DNA from 3 places in the Actinoallomurus oryzae genome. Region 1 is predicted to be linked to each of the others. Evidence: predicted binding sites of a transcription regulator. Region 1 holds the regulator's gene; each other region holds the start of a gene.

The links. The regulator LexA, encoded in region 1, represses DNA repair genes until DNA is damaged. The targets are predictions, from matches to a motif close to TCGAACANNTGTTCGA.
Region 2: ABEA10_RS24040 (SAV_6107 family HEPN domain-containing protein) is a predicted target of LexA. The motif match lies at 5,908-5,923, and genes of this name have one in related genera.
Region 3: ABEA10_RS32380 (alpha-ketoglutarate-dependent dioxygenase AlkB) is a predicted target of LexA. The motif match lies at 3,118-3,133, and genes of this name have one in related genera.

The regions. Positions count from the first base shown of each region.
Region 1 is NZ_BAABHF010000035.1:91,051-98,424, reverse strand. It holds gene ABEA10_RS29030 (long-chain-fatty-acid--CoA ligase) at 1-544, opposite strand, end outside; gene ABEA10_RS29025 (lytic polysaccharide monooxygenase auxiliary activity family 9 protein) at 603-1,193, opposite strand; gene leuS (leucine--tRNA ligase) at 1,502-3,967, shown strand; gene lexA (transcriptional repressor LexA) at 4,127-4,825, opposite strand; gene ABEA10_RS29010 (LysM peptidoglycan-binding domain-containing protein) at 5,082-5,414, shown strand; gene ABEA10_RS29005 (hypothetical protein) at 5,593-5,763, opposite strand; gene nrdR (transcriptional regulator NrdR) at 5,684-6,103, shown strand; gene ABEA10_RS28995 (vitamin B12-dependent ribonucleotide reductase) at 6,177-7,374, shown strand, end outside.
Region 2 is NZ_BAABHF010000025.1:82,457-89,830, reverse strand. It holds gene carA (glutamine-hydrolyzing carbamoyl-phosphate synthase small subunit) at 1-139, opposite strand, end outside; gene ABEA10_RS24060 (dihydroorotase) at 204-1,487, opposite strand; gene ABEA10_RS24055 (aspartate carbamoyltransferase catalytic subunit) at 1,484-2,431, opposite strand; gene pyrR (bifunctional pyr operon transcriptional regulator/uracil phosphoribosyltransferase PyrR) at 2,428-2,964, opposite strand; gene bldD (transcriptional regulator BldD) at 3,446-3,940, shown strand; gene ABEA10_RS24040 (SAV_6107 family HEPN domain-containing protein) at 5,309-5,758, opposite strand; gene ABEA10_RS24035 (YbaK/EbsC family protein) at 6,101-6,565, shown strand; gene ABEA10_RS24030 (epoxide hydrolase family protein) at 6,581-7,374, opposite strand, start outside.
Region 3 is NZ_BAABHF010000040.1:87,149-94,522, reverse strand. It holds gene ABEA10_RS32400 (carbohydrate-binding protein) at 1-634, opposite strand, end outside; gene ABEA10_RS32395 (hypothetical protein) at 879-1,046, shown strand; gene ABEA10_RS32390 (MerR family transcriptional regulator) at 1,023-1,406, opposite strand; gene ABEA10_RS32385 (MFS transporter) at 1,610-2,995, shown strand; gene ABEA10_RS32380 (alpha-ketoglutarate-dependent dioxygenase AlkB) at 3,156-3,785, shown strand; gene ABEA10_RS32375 (lysozyme) at 4,193-5,032, shown strand; gene ABEA10_RS32370 (glycoside hydrolase family 3 N-terminal domain-containing protein) at 5,207-6,334, shown strand; gene ABEA10_RS32365 (helix-turn-helix domain-containing protein) at 6,392-6,946, opposite strand; gene ABEA10_RS32360 (alpha/beta fold hydrolase) at 7,004-7,374, shown strand, end outside.

The DNA.
Region 1 (7,374 bases):
GGCCGGTCGTGCCGCTCGTATAGAGGATCACCGCCGTGTCGTTGGCGTCCGTCCGCGCGGTCTCGAACTCCTGCGGCTGCCCGGCGAGCGCGGCCCAGATCGACTCGCCGTACGGCACCTCGGTCGCCAGGGGAGTGGCGGGCAGCACGAAGAAGTGCTCGCAGCCCGGCACGTCGCCGAACGCCCCCCAGCCCGCCTCGCCCAGCGGCAGCTCCGGCGTGCCCTCGAAGCAGAACAGGGCCTTCGCCTCGGAGTCCTCCAGGTGGTAGGCGATCTCCCGGCGCTTCAGCAGGACGTTGAGCGGCACGACCACGGCGCCGGCCTTGAGGGCCCCGAAGTAGACCATCGGGAAGTACGGCAGGTTGGGGCAGGCGAGCGCGATCTTGTCGCCCGGCCGCACACCGCGGGCGCGCAGGAGGTTCGCCACCTGGTTCGCGATCTGGTTCACGAACGCGTACGACAGGCGCATGTCGCCGAAGACCAGTGCCTCGTGGTCGGGATTGTCGCGTGCGGCGTCGTCCAGAACGACCGAGAGGTTGAGCATCGGCGCCTCCTGCTGCGATATCAATGGGGAGGTTCCCATTGATATCGCAGCGGAGCGGTCAGCTGAAGACGACGTCGGCGCAGGAGTAGAAGGCGTTTCCGGTGTCGGCGATGTCCCAGACGGCGAGGATGAGCTGGCGGCCGTGCCGGGTCGGCAGCGCGCCGGTGTGGGTGACCGGGTTCGGCGGCCGCTGACCGCCGTAGTTCACCTGCAGGAACGGCGTGGACTCCAGGGCGGCCCGGGTCAGCGGCTTGGTCGGGTCGTAGGTGGTCTTGGTGATGAAGTAGCGGAACGACGTGGTCGCGTGGATGGCGGTGAAGGTCCACGAGAAGCCGTACGAGGCGCCGCTCGTCATCGAGGCGGCCGGCCAGGCGCCGCCGCGCGGGTCGTCGAGCTGGGCGAACTCCGTGTGGTTCGCGCTGCAGATCTGGCCGTCCGCCGGGCCGGCCTGGGGGAATCCCTTCGGGCCCTCGACGCTCTGCGGCTCGTACTGGATCGGACCACAGTCGGTGACCTGGTGCTGGGCGCAGCGGTAACTGCGGCTGGGCGGTGAGGTGGTGTAGCCGTGGGCGAAGGCGGGGGTGGCGGTGAGCAGGGGTACCGCCACGGCCGCGGCGCCGGCGACGGCCAGGGCGAGCTTTCCGTGCATGGGTGACCTCCTCGGATGGGGAGTCCTGGCGGGGACCCTGCTCGGGAATTTACTGGAAACCTTCCTAAAAGTAAGCTGACCCGTGAGGGAGGGCGGCGTCACCCGTGGCGTTGAAGCCCGACGGTTCTTGCTTGCGTCTGCGCTAGTCTTGGGATATGCGCTCTCGGCTGCTCCTTAGCCGGCCGCGTTGACGTAACCGATCGGTCGACGCGGCAGCCCCTCCTGTGCGAGGGGCCTTCTCATGCGGAGAGACCTTCTAAGGGGCACAGTTTCGTGGAGCCGAAGCCGTGCGAATCAGACGAGGAACGATGACTGGCGCCGACGAGAACTTTGACCCACGGGCGATTCAGGAGAAATGGCAGGGCCGGTGGGAGGAGCTGAAACCCTTCACCGCCGGTGAGGACCCCGGTGATGAGCGGCCTCGCAAGTATGCGCTGGACATGTTCCCCTACCCCTCCGGCGACCTCCACATGGGCCACGCCGAGGCGTACGCCATCGGCGACGTGAGCGCCCGCTACTGGAACCAGCACGGCTTCAACGTCCTGCACCCCATCGGCTGGGACTCCTTCGGCCTGCCCGCCGAGAACGCCGCGATCAAGCGCGACTCCCACCCGGCGGAGTGGACGTACGCCAACATCGACACGCAGGCCGAGTCGTTCCACCGCTACGGGATCTCCTTCGACTGGTCGCGCCGGCTGCACACCTCCGACCCGGAGTACTACCGCTGGAACCAGTGGCTGTTCCTGCGCTTCTACGAGCGCGGGCTGGCCTACCGCCGGGGCGGCCGGGTCAACTGGTGTCCCAACGACCAGACCGTGCTGGCCAACGAGCAGGTCATCGCCGGCCACTGCGAGCGCTGTGGCGCCCTGGTGGAAAAGCGCCTGCTGACCCAGTGGTACTTCAAGATCACTGAGTACGCCGACCGGCTGCTGGCCGACATGGACGGCCTCGACTGGCCCGAGCGCGTGCTGACGATGCAGCGCAACTGGATCGGCCGGTCCGAGGGCGCCGACGTCGTGTTCGAGATCGAGGGCCGCGACGAGCCGGTCACCGTCTACACGACCCGGCCCGACACGCTGTACGGCGCGACGTTCTTCGTGGTCGCCGCCGACGCCCCGCTGGCCGACGAGATCTGCGCGCCCGCGCAGCGGGCCGAGTTCGAGGCGTACCGCCAGACGGTGGCGCGCGAGTCGGAGGTCGAGCGGCTGGCCGCCGACCGCGAGAAGACCGGCGTCTTCCTGGGCCGCTACGCGATCAACCCGGTCAACGGCGAGCGCATGCCCGTGTGGGCCTCGGACTACGTCCTGGCGGAGTACGGCCACGGCGCGATCATGGCGGTGCCCGCGCACGACCAGCGCGACCTGGACTTCGCGCGCAAGTTCGACCTGCCGGTGCGGGTCGTCGTGCACACCGGCGAGGCCGACCCCGCCGAGTCCGGCGTCGCGACCCCCGGCGAGGGCGAGCTGGTCAACTCCGGCCCGCTGGACGGCCTGACCAAGTCCGCCGCGATCCCGCGGATCACCGAGATCCTGGAGGAGCGCGGGCTGGGCAAGGCGGCCGTCAACTACCGCCTGCGCGACTGGCTGATCTCCCGGCAGCGCTTCTGGGGCACGCCGATCCCGATCATCCACTGCGAGGCGTGCGGCGAGGTCCCGGTCCCCGACGAGCAGCTGCCCGTACGCCTGCCGGACAACCTGCGCGGCGCGGACCTGGCGCCGCGCGGCGTCTCGCCGCTGGCGGCCGCCACCGACTGGGTCAACGTCGCGTGCCCCAAGTGCGGCGGCGCGGCCAAGCGCGACACCGACACGATGGACACCTTCGTCGACTCCTCGTGGTACTTCCTGCGCTACTGCTCGCCGGACTACACCGAGGGCCCGTTCGACGTCGAGAAGGCCCGCCGGTGGATGCCGGTCGACCAGTACACCGGTGGGGTCGAGCACGCGATCCTGCACCTGCTGTACAGCCGGTTCTTCACCAAGGTGCTGTACGACATGGGCATGCTGGACTGCGTCGAGCCGTTCACCCGGCTGGTCAACCAGGGCCAGGTGATCCTCAACGGCTCCGCGATGTCCAAGACGACCGGCAACCTGGTCGACCTGGGCGAGCAGATCGCCGAGTACGGCGTCGACGCGGTGCGCCTGACGATGATCTTCTCCGGGCCGCCGGAGGACGACATCGACTGGGCCGACGTGTCGCCGTCCGGTGCGGTGAAGTTCCTGGCCCGCGCGCACCGGGTGGCCGCCGACGTCGCTTCGGCGCCCGGCGCCGACCCGGCCTCGGGCGACGTCGAGCTGCGCAAGGTCACCCACCGCACGATCGATGAGGTCACCCGGCTGGTCGAGGCGCACCGCTACAACGTCGCGGTGGCCCGCATGATGGAGCTGACCTCGGCCTCGCGGAGGGCGATCGACTCCGGCGTGGGCCCGGCCGATCCCGCCGTACGCGAGGCGGCCGAGACGCTGGCGGTGATGCTGTCGCTGGTGGCGCCCTACACCGCCGAGGAGATGTGGGAGCGCCTGGGCCGCGACGGGTCCGTGGCCAAGGCCGGCTGGCCGACGGCGGAGCCGGCCCTGCTGGTCCAGGAGTCGGTGACCTGTGTGGTCCAGGTGGCGGGCAAGGTCCGCGACCGGCTCGAGGTCTCTCCGGAGATCGGCGAGACGGAGCTGGAGCGGCTGGCGCTGGCGTCGGAGAAGATCCAGGCCGCCCTCGGCGACCGCGGCATCCGCAAGGTCGTCGTCCGCGCTCCCAAGATCGTCAACATCGTCCCGGCGTAGTGCCCGTCTCGAGGCCCCGTCGCCTGCCGGCGGGGCCCTCGAGACCGGCCCCGGACGCACGCCGTAGCGGGGTGAATGCCCGCAAAGACGACATCAAAATGCGGTGAGGGCACCCCATGGCGGGGCGCCCTCACCGTGCACAGTCCGGAGACGCGTCGATCACATCTTGCGCAGCACCGCGACGACCCGGCCGAGGATCGTCGCGTCATCGCCCGGAATCGGGTCGTACGCCGGGTTGTGCGGCATCAGCCACACCTTGCCGTCGCGGCGCTTCAGCGTCTTGACCGTCGCCTCGCCGTCGATCATGGCGGCGACGATGTCGCCGTTCTCGGCCACCGGCTGCTGGCGGACGACCACCCAGTCGCCGTCGGCGATCGCGGCCTCGATCATCGAGTCACCGGTGACGTTGAGCAGGAAGTGCGTGCCCTCGCCCACGAGTTGCTTGGGCAGCGCGAAGACGTCCTCCACGGCCTCTTCGGCCAGGATCGGGCCACCGGCGGCGATACGGCCCACGAGAGGCACGTACGCGGGCGCGGGACGGGTCGCCGTCTCCTGCCCCGAGGCCGTCTCGTACGACTCCGGCTCGCTCCGTACGGCGGCCGAGCCGGGCATGCGGACCACGACGGCGCGCGGGCGGTTGGGGTCGCGCAGCAGGAAGCCCTTGCGCTGCAGCGCGCGCAGCTGGTGCGACACGCTGGAGGTGCTCGTCAGCCCGACCGACTCGCCGATCTCGCGCATCGACGGAGGGTAACCGCGGCGCTGGACGGAGTCGCGGATCACCTCCAGAACCTTGCGCTGGCGTGCCGTCAGCCCCGACTCGTCGCGCGGGCCGTCGGGCATTTCCCGAACCTTGCTCATCTATGTCTCCGCTGGATGACTGTGCTCCGGTGACGCGCTGTCGCCGGTATTTCGTTCCTGTACACGGACGTTAGCGCCTTCGCGCTAAATGATCAAACACCTGTTCGAAGATGTCCTGGAAATTCGTCGGCTCTCGCGGTACAACTCGTACTGATGTTCGATCGAAATCTCTTTCGACTCGGCGAGGGGAGATCGACATGAGCGAGCGAATCGACGAACACGTGTGCCGGGTCTCCCCTTCGATGAAGGAGGAGGCGTGAACTCATCTGCTCGGCCTCGTCCCGCCGCGCCCGTGCGGCTCACCCGGCGCGGCCGGGTCGTCGTGGTCTGTGCCGTGGCCCTGGTGCTCCTCGCCGGCTTCTGGATGGGGGCGCGGCACGGCGCCCGCGCCACGTCCGGCAGGGAGAGAGGGCCGGCGGTCGCCCGTGAGTCGGTGGTCGTGGGGCCGCACGACACGCTGTGGGGCATCGCCGTACGCGCCCGGCCGGAGGTCGACCCCCGCGTCACGGTGCAGCGCATCATCGACCTCAACGCCTTGTCCAGCGCCGTCGTCAATCCGGGCCAGAAGGTCTACATCCCCGCGCGCTGACGGCCTCGCCGCTCGCCGGTTCCCCCACCGGGCGAGGGCGCGACACGCCGACGTCGCCGTGACGTGAGCGGGCTCTTCGTGCTCCTGTTGCCGACGAGGTTGCGGAGGCCTCCGCGGAGCCGTACGGTAGACCACAACATCTAGTAGTTACACGGGTGTAGTTCACCACAGGTTGTGGTTACGCAGTGAAGCCGCTGTAATCGAGACGTAACGCCGGGGGAGGGGGGTCGACCGTGCACTGCCCGTTCTGCCGCAACCCCGACAGCAGGGTGATCGACAGTCGCTCCACCGACGACGGCGCGGCGATCCGGCGGCGCCGGTCGTGCTCCGAGTGCGGTCGTCGTTTCACGACCCAGGAGACCGTACTCCTGATGGTCGCCAAACGCAGCGGAGTCACCGAGCCGTTCTCCCGCGACAAGATCGTCGCCGGGGTGCGCCGGGCCTGCCAGGGGCGCCCGGTGACGGAGGACGCACTGGCTCAGCTCGGACAGCGTGTCGAGGAGGCCGTCCGGGCCACCGGCACCGCCGAGATGCGCTCGCACGACGTGGGGCTGGCCATCCTGGGGCCGCTGCGCGAGCTGGACGAGGTCGCCTATCTACGGTTCGCCTCCGTCTACCGGGGGTTCGAGTCGATCGACGACTTCGAGAAGGAAATCGAGACTCTTCGCGCGGCGGAGCGCGACCGGTAACACCGGCGCCCGATCGCGTGTTGTACGAGGTAATCCTTGGAATGGGCCGGTTCGGCCTGAGAAGGGGGAGGTCATGACGGAGACGGTGAGCGGCCAGGCACGGCGCGGGAGGGGCGGCCGCAAGGGGTTGAAGATGCGCCGCATCTTCACCCGGCCGGGCATTCACCCGTACGACGAGGTCCGGTGGGAGCGCCGCGACGTCGTCATGACCAACTGGCGCGACGGCTCGGTCAACTTCGAGCAGCGCGGTGTGGAGTTCCCCGAGTTCTGGTCGGTCAACGCGACCAACATCGTCACCTCGAAGTACTTCCGGGGCGCCGTCGGCACGCCGCAGCGGGAGTGGAGCCTGAAGCAGCTGGTCGACCGGGTCGTTGGGGTGTACGCCGAGACCGGCCGCAAGCACGGCTACTTCGCGAGCGACGAAGACGCCGAGATCTTCGAGCACGAGCTGACGCACGCGCTGGTCCACCAGGTGTTCAGCTTCAACTCGCCGGTGTGGTTCAACGTCGGCACCTCGTCGCCGCAGCAGGTGAGCGCGTGCTTCATCTTGTCGGTGGACGACACGATGGAGTCCATCCTGGACTGGTACAAGGAAGAAGGTGTCATCTTCAAGGGCGGTTCCGGCTCGGGTGTCAACCTCTCCCGCATCCGGTCCAGCAAGGAGCTGCTCTCCTCCGGTGGCACCGCGAGCGGCCCGGTCTCGTTCATGCGCGGCGCCGACGCCTCGGCGGGCACGATCAAGTCCGGTGGCGCCACCCGGCGGGCGGCCAAGATGGTGGTGCTCGACGTCGACCACCCCGACGTCGAGGAGTTCATCGAGACGAAGGCGCGCGAGGAGGACAAGATCCGCGCGCTCCGCGACGCCGGCTACGACATGGACCTCGGCGGCAAGGACATCGTCAGCGTCCAGTACCAGAACGCCAACAACTCCGTCCGGGTCAGCGACGAGTTCATGCGCGCCGTCGAGTCCGGCTCCTCCTTCGGCCTGCGGGCCCGCCTGACCGGCGAGGTGATCGACACCGTCGACGCGAAGGGCCTCTTCAACAAGATCGCCAAGGCGGCCTGGGAGTGCGCCGACCCCGGCATCCAGTACGACGACACGATCAACGACTGGCACACCAACCCGGAAACCGGGCGCATCACCGCAAGTAACCCTTGTTCCGAATACATGAGCCTTGATAACTCGTCGTGCAATCTGGCGAGTATCAACTTGTTGAAGTTCCTGAACGACGACAACACCTTCGACGTCGACAACTTCGTCAAGCTCACCG
Region 2 (7,374 bases), on a different contig from region 1:
AGGAGGGGTCGGTGAGGGTCTCCTGGTAGCCGGTCATGCCGGTGTTGAAGACCACCTCGCCGAACGCCTCGCCCTCGGCGCCGTACGCGGTGCCGCGGAACGTGCGTCCGTCCTCAAGGACGAGCAGCGCTTGGTTCATGCGCCCTCCTTCGTCGGGGAAGTGACCAGAGCCACGCGCTTTCCGATTCGCTGGCTACGCTCGCTCATACAACTTTCCCCTCGAGAACGGTCGGGCGCCCGCGCAGGAACGTCGCGTGGACGCGGCCGGGCAGCTCGAGCCCGGCGAACGGCGTGTTGCGGCTCTTGGACACCGAGGCCGCCGGGTCGACCACCCGGCGTACGTCCGGGTCGTACAGCGTGAGGTTGGCCGGCGCTCCCGGAACGGGCAGGTGTCCCTGCCCGGCGAGGCGGCCGATGCGCGCCGGGCGTACGGACATGCGGTCGGCCAGGCCGGCCCAGTCGAGCAGGCCCGTGTCGACCATGGCCGCCTGCGCGACGGACAGGGCCGTCTCGAGCCCGATCATGCCCATCGCGGCCGGCGCCCACTCGGTCTCCTTGGCCTCGACCGGGTGCGGAGCGTGGTCGGTCGCGACGCAGTCGATCGTGCCGTCGGCCAGCGCCTCGCGCAGCGCCTCGACGTCGGCCTTCGTACGGAGCGGCGGGTTGACCTTGTAGATCGGGTCGTAGGTCTCGGCGAGCTCGTCGGTGAGCAGCAGGTGGTGCGGCGTCACCTCGGCGGTGACCTGCCAGCCCTTGCTCTTCGCCCACCGGATGATCTCCACCGAACCGGCCGTGGAGACGTGGCAGACGTGCAGGCGGGAGCCGACGTGGGCGGCGAGCAGGCAGTCGCGGGAGATGATCGCCTCTTCGGCCACGGCCGGCCAGCCGGCCAGGCCGAGGCGCCCGGAGACCTCCCCCTCGTTCATCTGCGCGTGCTCGGTCAGGCGCGGCTCCTGCGCGTGCTGGGCGACGACGCCGTCGAACGCCTTGACGTACTCCAGCGCGCGGCGCATCAGGACCGCGTCGTCCACGCAGTGGCCGTCGTCGGAGAAGACCCGTACGTGCGCGGCGGAGTCGGCCATGGCGCCGAGCTCGGCGAGCTGACGGCCCTCGATGCCGCGGGTGACCGCGCCGACCGGGTGGACGTCACAGTGACCGGCCTCGCGGCCGAGGCGCCAGACCTGTTCGACCACGCCGGCCGTGTCGGCGACGGGCTCGGTGTTGGCCATGGCGTGCACGGCGGTGAACCCGCCCGCCGCCGCGGCCCGCGTGCCCGACTCGACGGTCTCGGCGTCCTCACGGCCGGGCTCGCGCAGATGGGTGTGCAGGTCGACGAGGCCGGGCAGGGCGATGAGGCCGTCCGCGTCGATCGTCTCGGCGTTCTCGGGGTCCAGCCCCGTGCCGATCTCGGCGATGACGCCGTCTTCCACGCGGATGTCCCGCGCCTCGCCGCCGAGAATGCGGGCGCCCTTGATCAGGTACGTCATTCGCCTTCCGTTCTGGTGTTGCCGATCGCGGGCTCGGAGCCGCCGAGGAGGAGGTAGAGGACGGCCATGCGCACGGTCACGCCGTTGGCGACCTGCTCGACGATGGTCGAGCGCGTGGAGTCGGCCACCTCCGCGGCGATCTCGACCCCGCGGTTCATCGGGCCGGGGTGCATGACGAGCGCGTGCTCCGGCAGCGCGGCCATGCGCCGGGCGTCCAGCCCGTACCTTCTGCTGTACTCCCGCACGGTCGGGAAGTAGGCGGCGTTCATCCGCTCCTGCTGGACCCGGAGCATCATGACGACGTCGCTCTTGGGCAGGACCGCGTCGAAGTCGTAGGCGATCTCACACGGCCAGGTGCCGACCGCGACCGGGAACAGCGTGGGCGGTGCGACCAGGGTGACCTCGGCGCCGAGGGTGTTCAGCAGGAGGACGTTGGAGCGCGCCACGCGGCTGTGGAGGATGTCGCCGACGATCGTGATCCGCCGGCCGTCGAGGTCGCCGAGCCTGCGCCTCATCGTGTACGCGTCGAGCAGGGCCTGGGTGGGGTGCTCGTGCGTGCCGTCGCCGGCGTTGACGACGCTGCCGCGGACCCAGGTGGCGAGGCGGTGCGGCGCTCCGGAGGCGCCGTGCCGGATCACGACGCCGTCGGCGCCCATCGCCTCGAGCGTCAGCGCGGTGTCCTTCAGGCTCTCGCCCTTGGACACGCTCGACCCCTTCGCGGAGAAGTTGATCACATCCGCGGACAGGCGCTTGGCCGCCGCCTCGAAGGAGATCCGGGTCCTCGTGGAGTCCTCGAAGAAGAGGTTGACGACCGTACGGCCGCGCAGCGTGGGGAGTTTCTTGATGGGCCGGTCGGCGACGCTCGCGAGCTCCTCGGCGGTGTCGAGGATCAGCAGGGCGTCGTCCTTCGTCAGGTCGGCCGCGGAGATCAGGTGTTGTTTCACTTGCCGGCCTCCAACAGGACGGCGTCGCGGCCGTCCACCTCCTCGACCAGCACCCGCACGGTCTCCTTCGCGCTCGTCGGCAGGTTCTTGCCGACGTAGTCGGCGCGGATGGGGAGCTCACGGTGGCCACGGTCGACCAGCGTGGCGAGCTGGACCGCGCGCGGGCGGCCGAGGTCGTTCAGGGCGTCGAGGGCCGCACGCACGGTGCGGCCGGAGTACAGAACGTCGTCGATGAGCACCACGACGCGGTCGTCCACGCCTTCGGGCGGCAGCTCGGTGCGTCCGAGGGCGCGGGCCGGCCGAAGGCGGAGATCGTCGCGGTACATGGTCACGTCGAGGGAGCCCTGCGGGACCGGGCGTCCCTCGACCTCCTCGATGCGCCGGGCGAGACGCTCGGCGAGGGTCACGCCTCGTGTCGGAATTCCGAGGAGAACGATGTCCTCGCCGCCTTTGGTGCGTTCGAGGATCTCGTGGGCGATTCGGGTGAGAGCGCGGCGGATGTCCGGCGCTTCCAGTACAGATTTGTGACTCATGTCACCATTGGGAGAGGGCCTGTGCGGGGGCACAGAGGCAGCACTCACCGTCTAACCTCCTTTCCCGCCTCACTGGACGGGCCTTAAAGGATCGGCCTTTTCACGGTAGCAGCCCGTTGCCGACGCACCGCCACCCGGTGGCATGGCGTTTGCCCAGGCAGAGACGGTACGGTGGCGACCCCGACAGTCACGGAAAGCCTTGACCGGCAAGGGTTTTCGCCGCTTCGCCGGCCGAGGTTCGCGCACCGCGCGCGATGACGGATTCGACCGCTTTTTTCCAATCGGCTTGACCTGGAGGCGTACCCGTTTTACCGTCACTGTCCGTAACCATCCCAGGAGATGGACCCCTCGGGCAGCCGGCCCCGGCCGGCTGACAGTGCGCCCCATGACGCACGCGTTCTCGTGGAGGCAGGGGCATACGCCCCTTGGTCCCCTCCCGGGTCACGTCGACGACGAGAAAGTGAGCCTGGGGGCCGCAACGATGCCGTCTGAATACGCAAAGGCTCTCGGCGCGAGGCTTCGCGCCATCCGCACCCAGCAGGGCCTGTCCCTGCACGGTGTGGAGGAGAAATCACGTGGCCGCTGGAAGGCCGTCGTCGTGGGTTCGTACGAGCGGGGCGACCGCGCCGTCACCGTTCAGAAGCTGTCCGAGCTCGCCGAGTTCTACGGCGTGCCCGTCTCTGAGTTGCTCCCCGGCGGAGCCGCGCCGAGTCCGCTCGGCCCGACCCCGAAACTTGTGATCGACCTTGAGCGACTCCAGCAGCTTCCGAAGGACAAGGCCGGTCCACTCGCCCGCTACGCCGCGACGATCCAAAGCCAGCGAGGCGACTACAACGGAAAGGTCCTGTCCATCCGGCAGGAGGATCTGCGATCTCTGGCGGTGATTTACGACAAGTCACCGACCGAACTGACTGAGGAACTCATCGGCTGGGGCGTCCTCGACCCTGAGGCACGCCGCGCCGTGGAAGCTTTCTGAGCCGTATCCCCCCGAAGTGGTGCGGTGATCCCACCCGATCACCGCACCGCGTCGGAGGGCCGTATCACGCTGCCCCCACGCCCCTGCCCGGTCCGCCTGCCCACGCCCGCCAGAACGACGTCCCCAGGGCCACGCCGCCACGACCGCGCCCCCAGAACCAGGTCCCACGACCACGTCGTCTCACGGCACGACCCATCGGCGACTCGGACCGCGCCCTACGGCCACGGCCACAGAGCACCTCATCGACAGCCCTGGCCCCACCTGCCGATGCCACGCGTAGCTCATAACGCTCCCGCTCCCACTGGCACCTCGGCCCACATTCTTGCCGCCCCATCTCCGCGCCCCTGACCATCGGTCACGCTGACGGCGCCTGCGTGGAGCCGACCGGCGGGCTTGCGCGCTCCTGACCGCGAATCCGCCGTACGCCGCCCTCCGCTGCGCACCGTGACGTCGCGCCCCACGCGCTCACAAGGTCCGAGGCATCGCCTGCCTCGCCGGGCCGATCAGGTAGTAGTGGCCGACGGGTCCCGCCGATTCGGGGGGAGGAACTCGGCGGGACCCGCGGCCGGCCGGCTGCTCCGGTGAGGGCCGGCCCGACCGGGACGCACCGGACATCCCGCAATGTCGCCACGTGCGCCCCGGCGGCCACCGTCATCCCGGCCGGCGCGCCCGGCAGGACGACGATGCTTCATCGATCACTCAATGCGGATAGCCGGAAAACGGGTCAAGGAGGCGAAGTCCGGATGGGCCCGACCGCGACGAACCGGCCGAAGGATGCGAGCGCCCGCGGCCTGACTCCCATCTTCCGGACGCCGGGCACCGCACGGCCCTGCTGCAAGCTCCGCGGTCCCGAGCTCCGGACCACTTCCGGGCTCCGCGCTGCTGGGCCCTGGGCCGCTTCCCGACGCCAGGCACCGCGCTTCCGGGCTCCGGTCTCTGGACCGCTCCCGACGCCGGGCACCGCGCGGCCGACCTCCGGACACCGCACGACCCTGCTGCAAGCTCCGCGGTCCCGAGCTCCGGGCCACGTCCGGGCTCCGGGCGCCCAGCAGCCGACCCCCGAGCTCCGCGCTGCTGGGCCCTGGGCCGCTTCCCGACGCCAGGCACCGCGCGACCGGCCTCCGGGCACCGCACGGCCCTGCTCCAGGGTTTCCGGTTCCGGGCACCGGGCCACGTCCGGGCTCCGGACACCTCGCAGCCGGGCTCCAAGTTTCCCGGGCGTCGAGCTTCCGAGCTGTGCGTGGCCGGGGCCCGACCTCCGGGCACCGACCGCTGAGCAGGCTCGCCGGTGAGCGACGGTCGGCAGGTCGCGCGGGTCGTCTCTCACCGTCGCTCCCCTCTCGGTCGGCCCGGCCGGGGTCGTCAGGGTCAGCCGGCCACCGGGAGCATCGGCTGGCTGTCGATGCCCAACGTCGTCTCGACCAGGGCGACGAAGACCTCCGCGTCGTGGAGCAGGTCGTTCGCCTCGTGGACGGTCACGGCGCGCGGGAGGCCCGCCTCGGCCGCGGCTCGTTTGCCCGCGCCCGCCGCGAAGAAGGCGGCCCACTCGCGCAGGGCCGGTTCGGCCTCCGGGAGCAGCACCCAGACGCTCTGGGGCCGGCCACGACGCTTCTGCGCCGGGTCGCCCCGCGCCGCGAGGACCGCGGCCGCGGCGCGCAGTGCGGCCAGGTGGGCCGCGACGTAACGTGAGGCGGGGACGGCGGCCTCGGCCGCCTCGGCCAGGCCGTGCCGGGCCGTCTGCAACAGTGTGATCGCCGGCGGTGCCGGCCTGCGCCGCGGAACGGGGCGCAGAGGGACGGCCGTGGACCTTGCGGACATGGCGTGCCTCCTTCCGCTCGATGGGTTCGGGGACGGCGCGGGCGAAACGCTTCCCCTCGTCCCGCCCGGCCGCCACGTCTCGCACGGCATGCGCTGCCCGGCGAGCCGAACCCCTCCGGCGCGGACCCGCGAGAATCCGCACCGAATACTCGAACACAAGTTCGAGATGACTCCAGTAAACCCGCGCCGTCGCCATTCGTCAACATGTTCGAATGACGCCGTGTCGTCGCAGGTCAGACCGGTCGAACATGATCCCTGTCAGTGCGCCCGACACCCGTCCGGCGGCGACGCCAACGACGATACGGAGCCAGACCGACAAAACGAGCCTCTAGAGTGCTGCGCATGCATCCCAACACCGCGAACGTCGCCGCTCGCCTGCGCGAACTCGGCGCCACCGGCGAGGTGCGCGAGCTCCCGGAGGCCGCGCCGACCGCCGTGGCCGCCGCCGCGCAACTCGGCTGCGAGGTCGGCGCGATCGCGAACAGCCTGATCTTCGCCGCCGACGGCGAACCCCTGCTCGTCCTCACCAGCGGCGCCCACCGCGTCGACACGGCCAAGGTGGCCGCGCTGATCGGCGCCACGAAGGTCAAGCGCGCCGACCCCGAGTTCGTACGCGCGGCCACCGGCCATCCGATCGGCGGGGTCGCCCCGGTCGGGCACCCCCGCCCGGTCCGCACGCTCGTGGACAAGTGGCTGGCCGAGCACGAGGTCGTCTGGGCGGCGGCCGGGCACCCGCACACCATCTTCCCGACCTCCTACGACGAGCTCGTGCGCATCACCGGCGGCACCCCGGCAGAGGTCGAGTAGGCCCCGGGGGACGCGTCAGCCGCGGTACGGCCGGAACGCCTCGCGGACGTGCCGCACGAAGTGCTCCGGGGACTCCAGGGCCAGGAAGTGGCCGCCCTCGTCCACCGTGGTCAGGCGTGTCATCCGCGGGTACGCGCGCCGCAGCCAGGACTCCGGCGGTACGGGGATCTCCGGCTCACGCGTCAGCAGCACCGACGACGGCACCGAGACCGTGTCGGCCGGCGGGGCCGAGTCGACCGCGTACAGGCGTGACGAGGCGCCGATCGAGCCCGTCACCCAGTAGGTCATCACGTTGGTGAGCAGGTCGTCGTCGGTGAGCCGGCCGCGCGTCGCCGGGTCGCTCCACGTCAGCCACTTCTCCAGCACCCAGGCGGCCAGGCCCGAGGGCGAGTCGTTCAGCCCGTACGCCAGGATCTGCGGCCGGGTCGCCTGGACGTGCGCGTACGCGCCGCGGGTGCGCTCCCAGCGGTCCTCTCCCGCGACATACGCCTCCTCCTCGGGCGTACGCGGGGCCGGGTCCACCGGCCGGGTCCAGTTGGTGGTCTGGATGGCCCGTACGGTGCCGGCGTGGTACATGCCCAGGCGGTTCACCACGCCGCCGCCGATGTCGTCGCCGTGCGCGACGTAGCTCGCGTACCCCAGGCCCTCGACCATGAGCCGGTCGAACAGCCCGGCGATCGTGACCCGGTCGAGCGGCCCCGGATAGGGGGCCGAGAAGCCGTACCCCGGCAGCGCGGGCACCACGACCGAGAAGGCGTCGGCGGGATCGCCACCGTACGCCGCGGGATCGGCCAGCCGGTCGAGCACCC
Region 3 (7,374 bases), on a different contig from region 1:
CCTCGCCGCCGGTCGTGCCGGCCGTGGTGACCGAGACGTACAGGCCGGGGTTGTTCTGTTGCAGGATCTTGGCCGCGCCGATCTCGTTGTGGATCGCCGTCGCGTTCTCGTACTCCGGCTCCTCCAGGTCGAAGTCGATCGCCTTGAGCGCGTACTTGCTGATCACCTGCTGGTACGCCGCCGCGGTCGAGGACGGGTCGCCGCAGGTCTGGCCGAGCTTGGTGCCGCCGTAGCCGCCGGCCGAGACGGTCACGTCGCCGCCGGCCGCCCGGATCCCGTCGATCACCGACTTGGCCTGCGTGTCGGAGGAGACGGGGTGGGTGCCGTCCCAGGTCGGGCTGCACCCGCCGCCGTTCGGGGCGAGGATGAACGCGAGCTGGAACGACTTCTGCCCGGTCGCGCTCATCACCGGGCCGAGGTCGGGCGGGCTGTTGTCGAACGGCATGACGTACGGCGCCGCGCCGTACCAGTTGCCACCGAGCGCGGCGGGGGCTGCCTGCTCACTCGCGGACGCGGCGGTCGCACCGGAGACGGCCGAGGCCGTGCCGAGCGCCAGGGCGGCCGCGCCGACCGCGGCGGTCGCGGCGGCGAGGAGCCCACGCCGCCGTCCGGTCGTGCCTGCCTTCCATCGCATGGTCGCTTCTCCTTCGGGGGGTTGAACGTACGGACCGGCCCGCAGTCCTGGCGGGGACCAACCGGGGGTGGAAGCGTTCTCTCAACCTTCTCTTAGGAAACCTTCCTGTTTGTTTCCTGGAGAGTACTCCCGAAAGAGCCGTTTGCAGAGACCTACGCCGAATTCCGCTGCGAATACGGGTGTCACAGCGGAAAACGGCACGACCGGCGCGACGTGTCGCCGTGGGCTGCGCATCGGTCGATGCGTGGAAGAGGGACTTCGTGAGGGGCCGGTGGAGTTCAAGCGCGGTGAGCGGGTCGCCGACGACGGTTGGTGGGTGCTGATCGATCCGGGACTCGCGCCGGGGAAACACCGTCTCGACATCCGCGTCTCCGGCATGGCGTCCCGGCTATGGACGCTCATCGTCTCCTGAGCCGTGCCGGCGTAGGGCGTCGAGGTAGGTGCTGATGGCGTCGCGGTTTCTCGTCAGGCAGGCGATCTTGGCGTCCATCTGCTCGCGCTGGTGCTCGAGGGCGGCGATGAGGTCCGGGTCCGCGTCGCGTACGTGGATCGTGCACGGGTCGTCCAGGCACGGGAGGATCTGGCGGATGATGCTCGTCGTCAGCCCGGCGTCGAGCAGCCCGCGGATCTGCGCCACCCGGCCGACCAGGTGCTCACCGTAGTCGCGGTAGCCGTTCGGCAGGCGCCCGGGCGTCAGCAGGCCCTGCTCCTCGTAGTACCGCAGCAGGCGTGGGGGGACTCCCGTCCGCTCGGCCAGCCGACCGATCCTCACGCTGCCTCCCGGTGGACGTCTTGCCTTCACACTAGTGTGAACGTTCGAGCATGGTCCTCCACCTCGCCGCAGCGAAGAGGAGGGGCGCCGTCGGCGGCCGGAACCGGCCGGGTCAGTGCCGTCGGGCATCGGCGGTGGACGATCCGTGCATGCCCGCCCGTACTCTCGGCGGCATCCATGCCTCTCCCGAAGACGGAGACTTCGTGACTGTTGTGACCGCGCCGGCGGCGTCCGCGACCGTACGCCGACCCGCGACCCTGGCCGTACTGTCGGTGGCGCAGTTCCTCATCGCCCTCGACTACTCGATCATCTACATCGCCCTGCCGAGCATCGCCGCCGACCTCGGGTTCGACTCGGCGCTCGCGCAGTGGGTGGTCAGCGCCTACGCGGTGCTGTTCGCCGGCTTCCTCGTCGTCGGCGGACGGCTGGCCGACCGTGTCGGCCCGGCCCGGCTCTTCATCGGCGCGATCGTCACCTTCGGCGTCGCCAGCGCGATCGGGGGCGCGGCCGAGGACGGCGTCGTGCTGCTGGCCGCGCGCGGCGTGCAGGGCCTCGGCGCGGCACTGCTGCAACCCGCGGTCCTCGGGCTCATCGGCACGACCTTCCCCGCGGGTCCGCAGCGCAGCCGCGCGCTGGTGGTCTGGGGTTCGGTCGGGGCGTCGGGCCTGGCCGCCGGGGCCGTCCTCGGCGGCCTGCTGACGACGGCGTCGTGGCGGCTCACCTTCGTCGTCAACGTGCCCCTCACCCTCCTGTGCGCGCTCGGCGCCGCCGTCTGGGTCGGGACCGGCCGGGGCCACCTGCCGACCGGCCGTATTCCAATGCTCGCCTCCGTGGTCGGCACCGGCACCGTGCTCACCCTCGTCATCGGCCTCAGCCTCGGCTCCGACCGCGGCTGGGGCTCCGCGCCGACGCTCGTCTGTCTCGGCCTGGCGGTCGCGTTGTTCGCGGTGTTCGTCCGCAACGAGCGGACCTCGCCCAACGTCCTGATCGAGCACGTCCTGCGGCGCACGCGCTCGCTGCGGTCCGGCGCGGCGGCGACCGCGCTGTACATGGCCAGCGTCGGTTCGGAGTTCTACCTGCTCACCCTGCTGCTGCAGACGACGAAGGGCTACTCGCCGCTCGAGGCGGGCGCCGCGTTCCTGCCGATGGCCGCGATGGTGACCGCCGGCAACGCCGTCGTGGGCCGTGCCGTACGGCGGATCGGACCGGACGGCGTTCTCGTCGGCGGGTTCGCCATCGCCACCGCCGGCCTGCTGTGGCTGGCGCTCAGCCTGGGCGGTTCCTCGTACGCCGCCGACCTGCTGCCCGGCCTGCTGATCAGCGGTTTCGGGCACGGAGTCATCTACACCGGGATGTTCATCATCGGCACCCACGACGTGCCGCCGGAGCACCAGGGCACGGCGGGCGCGCTGCTGACGACCTCGCAGTACCTCGCCGGCGCGCTCACCGTCGCCGTGCTGACACTCGCGCTCGGCCCGTCGCCGGACGACGCGCGGTTCCGCGTGGCCTTCCTGCTCACCACCGGGGCGGCGGCAGCGGGCATGCTCCTCGCCGCCGTGCGCCGCCGGACGGGTCATCCGGCGCCTTGACCCGCGTCGCCGCGCGCCGGCCGTGGCGGCCATCGCCTCGGTGGCCTTCTCGGTCTGGCCGACCAGCGCTGGGAGTCACGCTCACGGGGCTTCGGCCGAACGTGCTTCCGCCGCGAGCATGATCGAACATGTGTTTGAACTCGTCGCGTAGACTGAGGTCATGACGCTTGCGCTCCAGGGGTCCCTGCTGGACTGCGGCGACGAGATCGAGCTCGGCGCGCTCGGCTCGTCGGTGCGGCGCACGGTGCTCGACCGCGGAGCGTGGATCGACCTGCGGCCGGGCTGGGTGACCGGCTCCGACGTCCTGTTCGACCGCCTCGTCCGCGCCGTGCCGTGGCACGCCGAGCGGCGGCACATGTACGACCGCGTCGTGGACGTCCCGCGCCTGCTGAAGTTCTACGGCGAGGACGAGGAGCTGCCCAAGCCGATCCTGCGCGAGGCGCGCGACGCGCTGACCGCGCACTACGCGCGCGAGCTCGGCGAGCCGTTCCGCACCGCGGGGCTCTGCCTCTACCGCGACGGCGCCGACAGCGTCGCCTGGCACGGCGACCGCATCGGGCGCGGACGCCGTGAGGACACCATGGTCGCGATCGTCTCGGTCGGCGCGCCGCGCAGCCTGCTGCTGCGCCCGCGCGGCGGCGGTCCAACGCTGCGCCACGACCTCGGTCATGGCGACCTCCTCGTCATGGGCGGCAGCTGCCAGCGCACCTGGGAGCACGCCGTACCCAAGACCGCCCGCCCGGCCGGCCCGCGGATCAGCATCCAGTTCCGCCCCCGCGGCGTCCGCTGACCGCGCGGCGGCCTGTCTCCCTGATGGGGGAGTGGTCGGCGCGTGAGGTCCGATTCCGTCTGCGGCGTCCACTGATCGCACAGGGGTGGCCGACGCGCGAGAGCCTTCATCGGGGCGAGGGGTTGCCGGATCCGGCCAATCTCCTCCGCCCGTTCCGGTGCTCTCCGCACTCCTGAGCTGGGAAGAGCGGGGAATTCGCCGGTTCCACCGGCGCGGTCGGGATACTTTTCCACCTTTTCTAATGCGGACGCGGAAGATATCTACCTACTAATGGGTATCCACGCCGACCCGGAAGGAGAAGCCCCGCCGATCCCCCGCGGTTCCCTGCCGCCGCGACCGCCGGCGCGAACGCATGGCCCGCGGGAGTGCACGACAGTCCCCAGGTCTCCCCCTCCTTGGAGGATCACGTGGCACTACGCAAGCGCTCATCTCAGACGGCGCGCAGATCGCGTCTCACCGCCCTGTCCGCGGCGGCCCTGCTGTGCGGCGCGCTCCTGGCGACCGCCCGGCCCGCCGGCGCCTCCGCCGACCCGATCACCCATCCCGAACGTGACTGGCTGGGTTCGCAGGTGGCCAAGCACGAGCCGGGCTCCGGCCGGATGCTCATCCGGCCGAACGTCGTCCAGACCCCCGGCCTCGATGTGAGCGGCTGGCAGGGCAACGTCGACTGGGCCTCGGTGGCGGCGAACGGCGCCCGGTTCGCCTACGTCAAGGCGACCGAGTCGACGACCTACACCAACCCGTATTTCTCCCAGCAGTACACCGGCGCGTACTACGCGGGCATCGTGCACGGCGCGTACCACTTCGCCACGCCCGACACCTCGTCCGGTGCCGCCCAGGCCGACTACTTCGTCGCGCACGGAGGCGGCTGGTCCAAGGACGGCATGACCTTCCCCGGCATGCTCGACATGGAGTGGAACCCCTACGGCGCCGCCTGCTACGGCCTGTCCGCCGCCGGGATGGTGAACTGGATCCTCTCGTTCAGCAACGAGTACCACGCGAAGACCAGCCGCTGGCCGGTCATCTACACCGCGACCAGCTGGTGGAGCCAGTGCACCGGCAACACCGGCGACTTCTCCTCCACCAACCCGCTGATGCTCGCCAACTACAACGGCTCACCGGGCCCGATGCCCTACAACTGGGGCTTCCAGACCATCTGGCAGTACGCCGACTCCGGCGTCTTCCCCGGAGACCAGGACTACTTCAACGGCGACTACTCGCGCGTCAAGGCCCTCGCGAACGGTTGACCCGCCGGACCGGTTTCGGTCCCGCCGGGCGTGCCGGGCACGCCCGGCGGGACGCATCCTCCCCTGACCTCCGGCGCGAGCCGGAGCCCCCGCACCGCCGCCTCGGCGGCATCACCCAGGAAGAGAGGCAGCGCACCCTCCGGCGGCGGCCGGAGACCCGTGCGCGGACACCAGATGAACGAACACTCGATCACCCGGCGCAACGCCCTGCTCGCCGGCGCCGGCGCGGCCTTCGCGACGGCCGGCCTGGCCGGGACCGCGCGGGCTGCCGGGCGGAACACCGTACGGCCCGCCGCCCTGACGCCGGAGCAGCAGGCCGGGCAGCGGGTCATCTACTCCTACTCGGGCACGACCGTCCCGCAGTCGCTGCTGGACGCGATCTCCGGCGGCCGGGCCGCGGGCGTGATCTTCTTCGGCGACAACATCTCGAGCCTCGACCAGATCGCCTCGGTCTGTGAGCAGCTGAACGAGGCCAACGCCGCCAGCCCGGTCGGCGCGCCGCTGCTGCTGATGACCGACCAGGAGGGCGGCCAGGTGCGCCGCCTGCCCGGCGGGCCGGCGATGTCGGAGAAGCAGATCGGCCAGTCGTCCGACCCGCTCTCGGCGGCGACCAGCGCCGGGGACGAGGCCGGCGCGCTTCTCGCGAGCGTCGGCATGAACGTCAACCTCGCCCCGGTGCTCGACGTGTACCGCAAGACCGGCGACTTCGAGGACCAGTACGGCCGCTCGTACAGCAAGGATCCGGCCGTGTGCGGTGAGCTCGGCAGCGCGTTCATCACCGCGCAGCAGCGGCACAAGGTGGCGGCGACGGCCAAGCACTTCCCGGGCCTCGGCTCGGCGTCCAAGAACCAGAACACCGACTCCGTACCCGTCACGCTCACCGCCTCCGCGTCCACACTGCGCTCGGTCGATGAGGCGCCGTACCAACCGGCGATCAGCGCGGGCGTCAAGCTCGTCATGCTGTCCTGGGCCACCTATCCGGCCCTCGACCCGGACTACCCGGCCGGGCTGTCGTCGACCATCGTCCAGAACGAGCTGCGCGGACGCCTCGGGTACACGGGCGTCACCATCACCGACTCGCTCACCGCCGGCGGTCTGGCGAACTTCGGCACGACGGCGCAGCGCGCGGTCGCCGCCGCCAAGGCGGGCATGGACCTGCTGCTCGTGTGCGGGGAGAGCCCGACGTACGGCCAGAGTGCGGTCACCGGCCTGGCCGACGCGCTGCGGTCCGGCACGCTCGGCCAGAGCGCCTTCGACGCCGCGCGCAGCCGCGTCACCAACCTGCGCAACAGCCTGGCCTGACGGCGCGGCCGGGGGCCCGCGGGCCCCCGGCCGCTCGCCGACGGCGGGATCGGCGCGTCACCGCTCGTCCGGCGCACGCGCGGGGGACTCCCCCGACGGGAACAGGATCGGGCTGAGCAGGTGCCGGGTGCGCTCCGGCGACGGCGCGTTGGCCATCCGGGGTGCGATCACCGCACGCAGTTCGCCGATCAGCTGGGCGCGCTCCTCGTCGCTGAGCCAGATCGCGTGCTGCCGGTAGCCCACGAGGTCGGCGGCGGGATCGGCGTCGTCGCGGTCGAGGTAGGCGTTGTACTCCGCGAGCAGCGTGGCCATGGCCACGGCGAACACCCGGCGATGGTCCTCCACCGACACCGACGCGGCCGTCTCGGCGTCGACGGTCGCCCGCGCCCGGTGCAGCCGGTAACGGCGTTCGACCGCGCCGCGCGTCCGGTGTTCGTCCGCGACCTCGAGCAGGCCCCCGTCGGCCAGCAGGCCGACGTGCCGGTAGACCGTCGCCTTGGAGACGTCGGGCAGCAGGTCGCACAGCTGTGACGTCGTCAGTGTCCGGCCGCCGGACATCGCGTGCACGACCCGCAGCCGTACGGGATGCAGCAGCAGCTCCACGGCGTCCATGGCCCTATGTTCTCATGTCTGATACCTTTCTCAAACATGAGAATAACGGAGGGTGCGATGCCGCGTACGTCACCGGAGAGCCGGACCGCGCCACCGAGGGGACACCGCCACACCGTCGGCGGGCGGCGGCTGATGCTGCACCGTTCCGGCACCGGAGGCCCGGCGGTGGTGCTGCTGCCGGGGTCGGGCCTGGTCGGCCTCGACTACCTCAACCTGCACGACCGCATCGCCGAGCTGACCACCAGCGTGCTGTACGACCGGGCCGGCACCGGCTGGAGCGACCCGGCGGAGCTGCCCCGCTCCGCCGCCGAGGTGACCGACGAGCTGCGCGACCTGCTCACCGTCGCCGGCGTGCCGGAGCCGTACCTGCTCGCCGGGCACTCGCTGGGCGGGGCGTACGCGCGTCACTTCGCCCAGCGCTTCCCCGA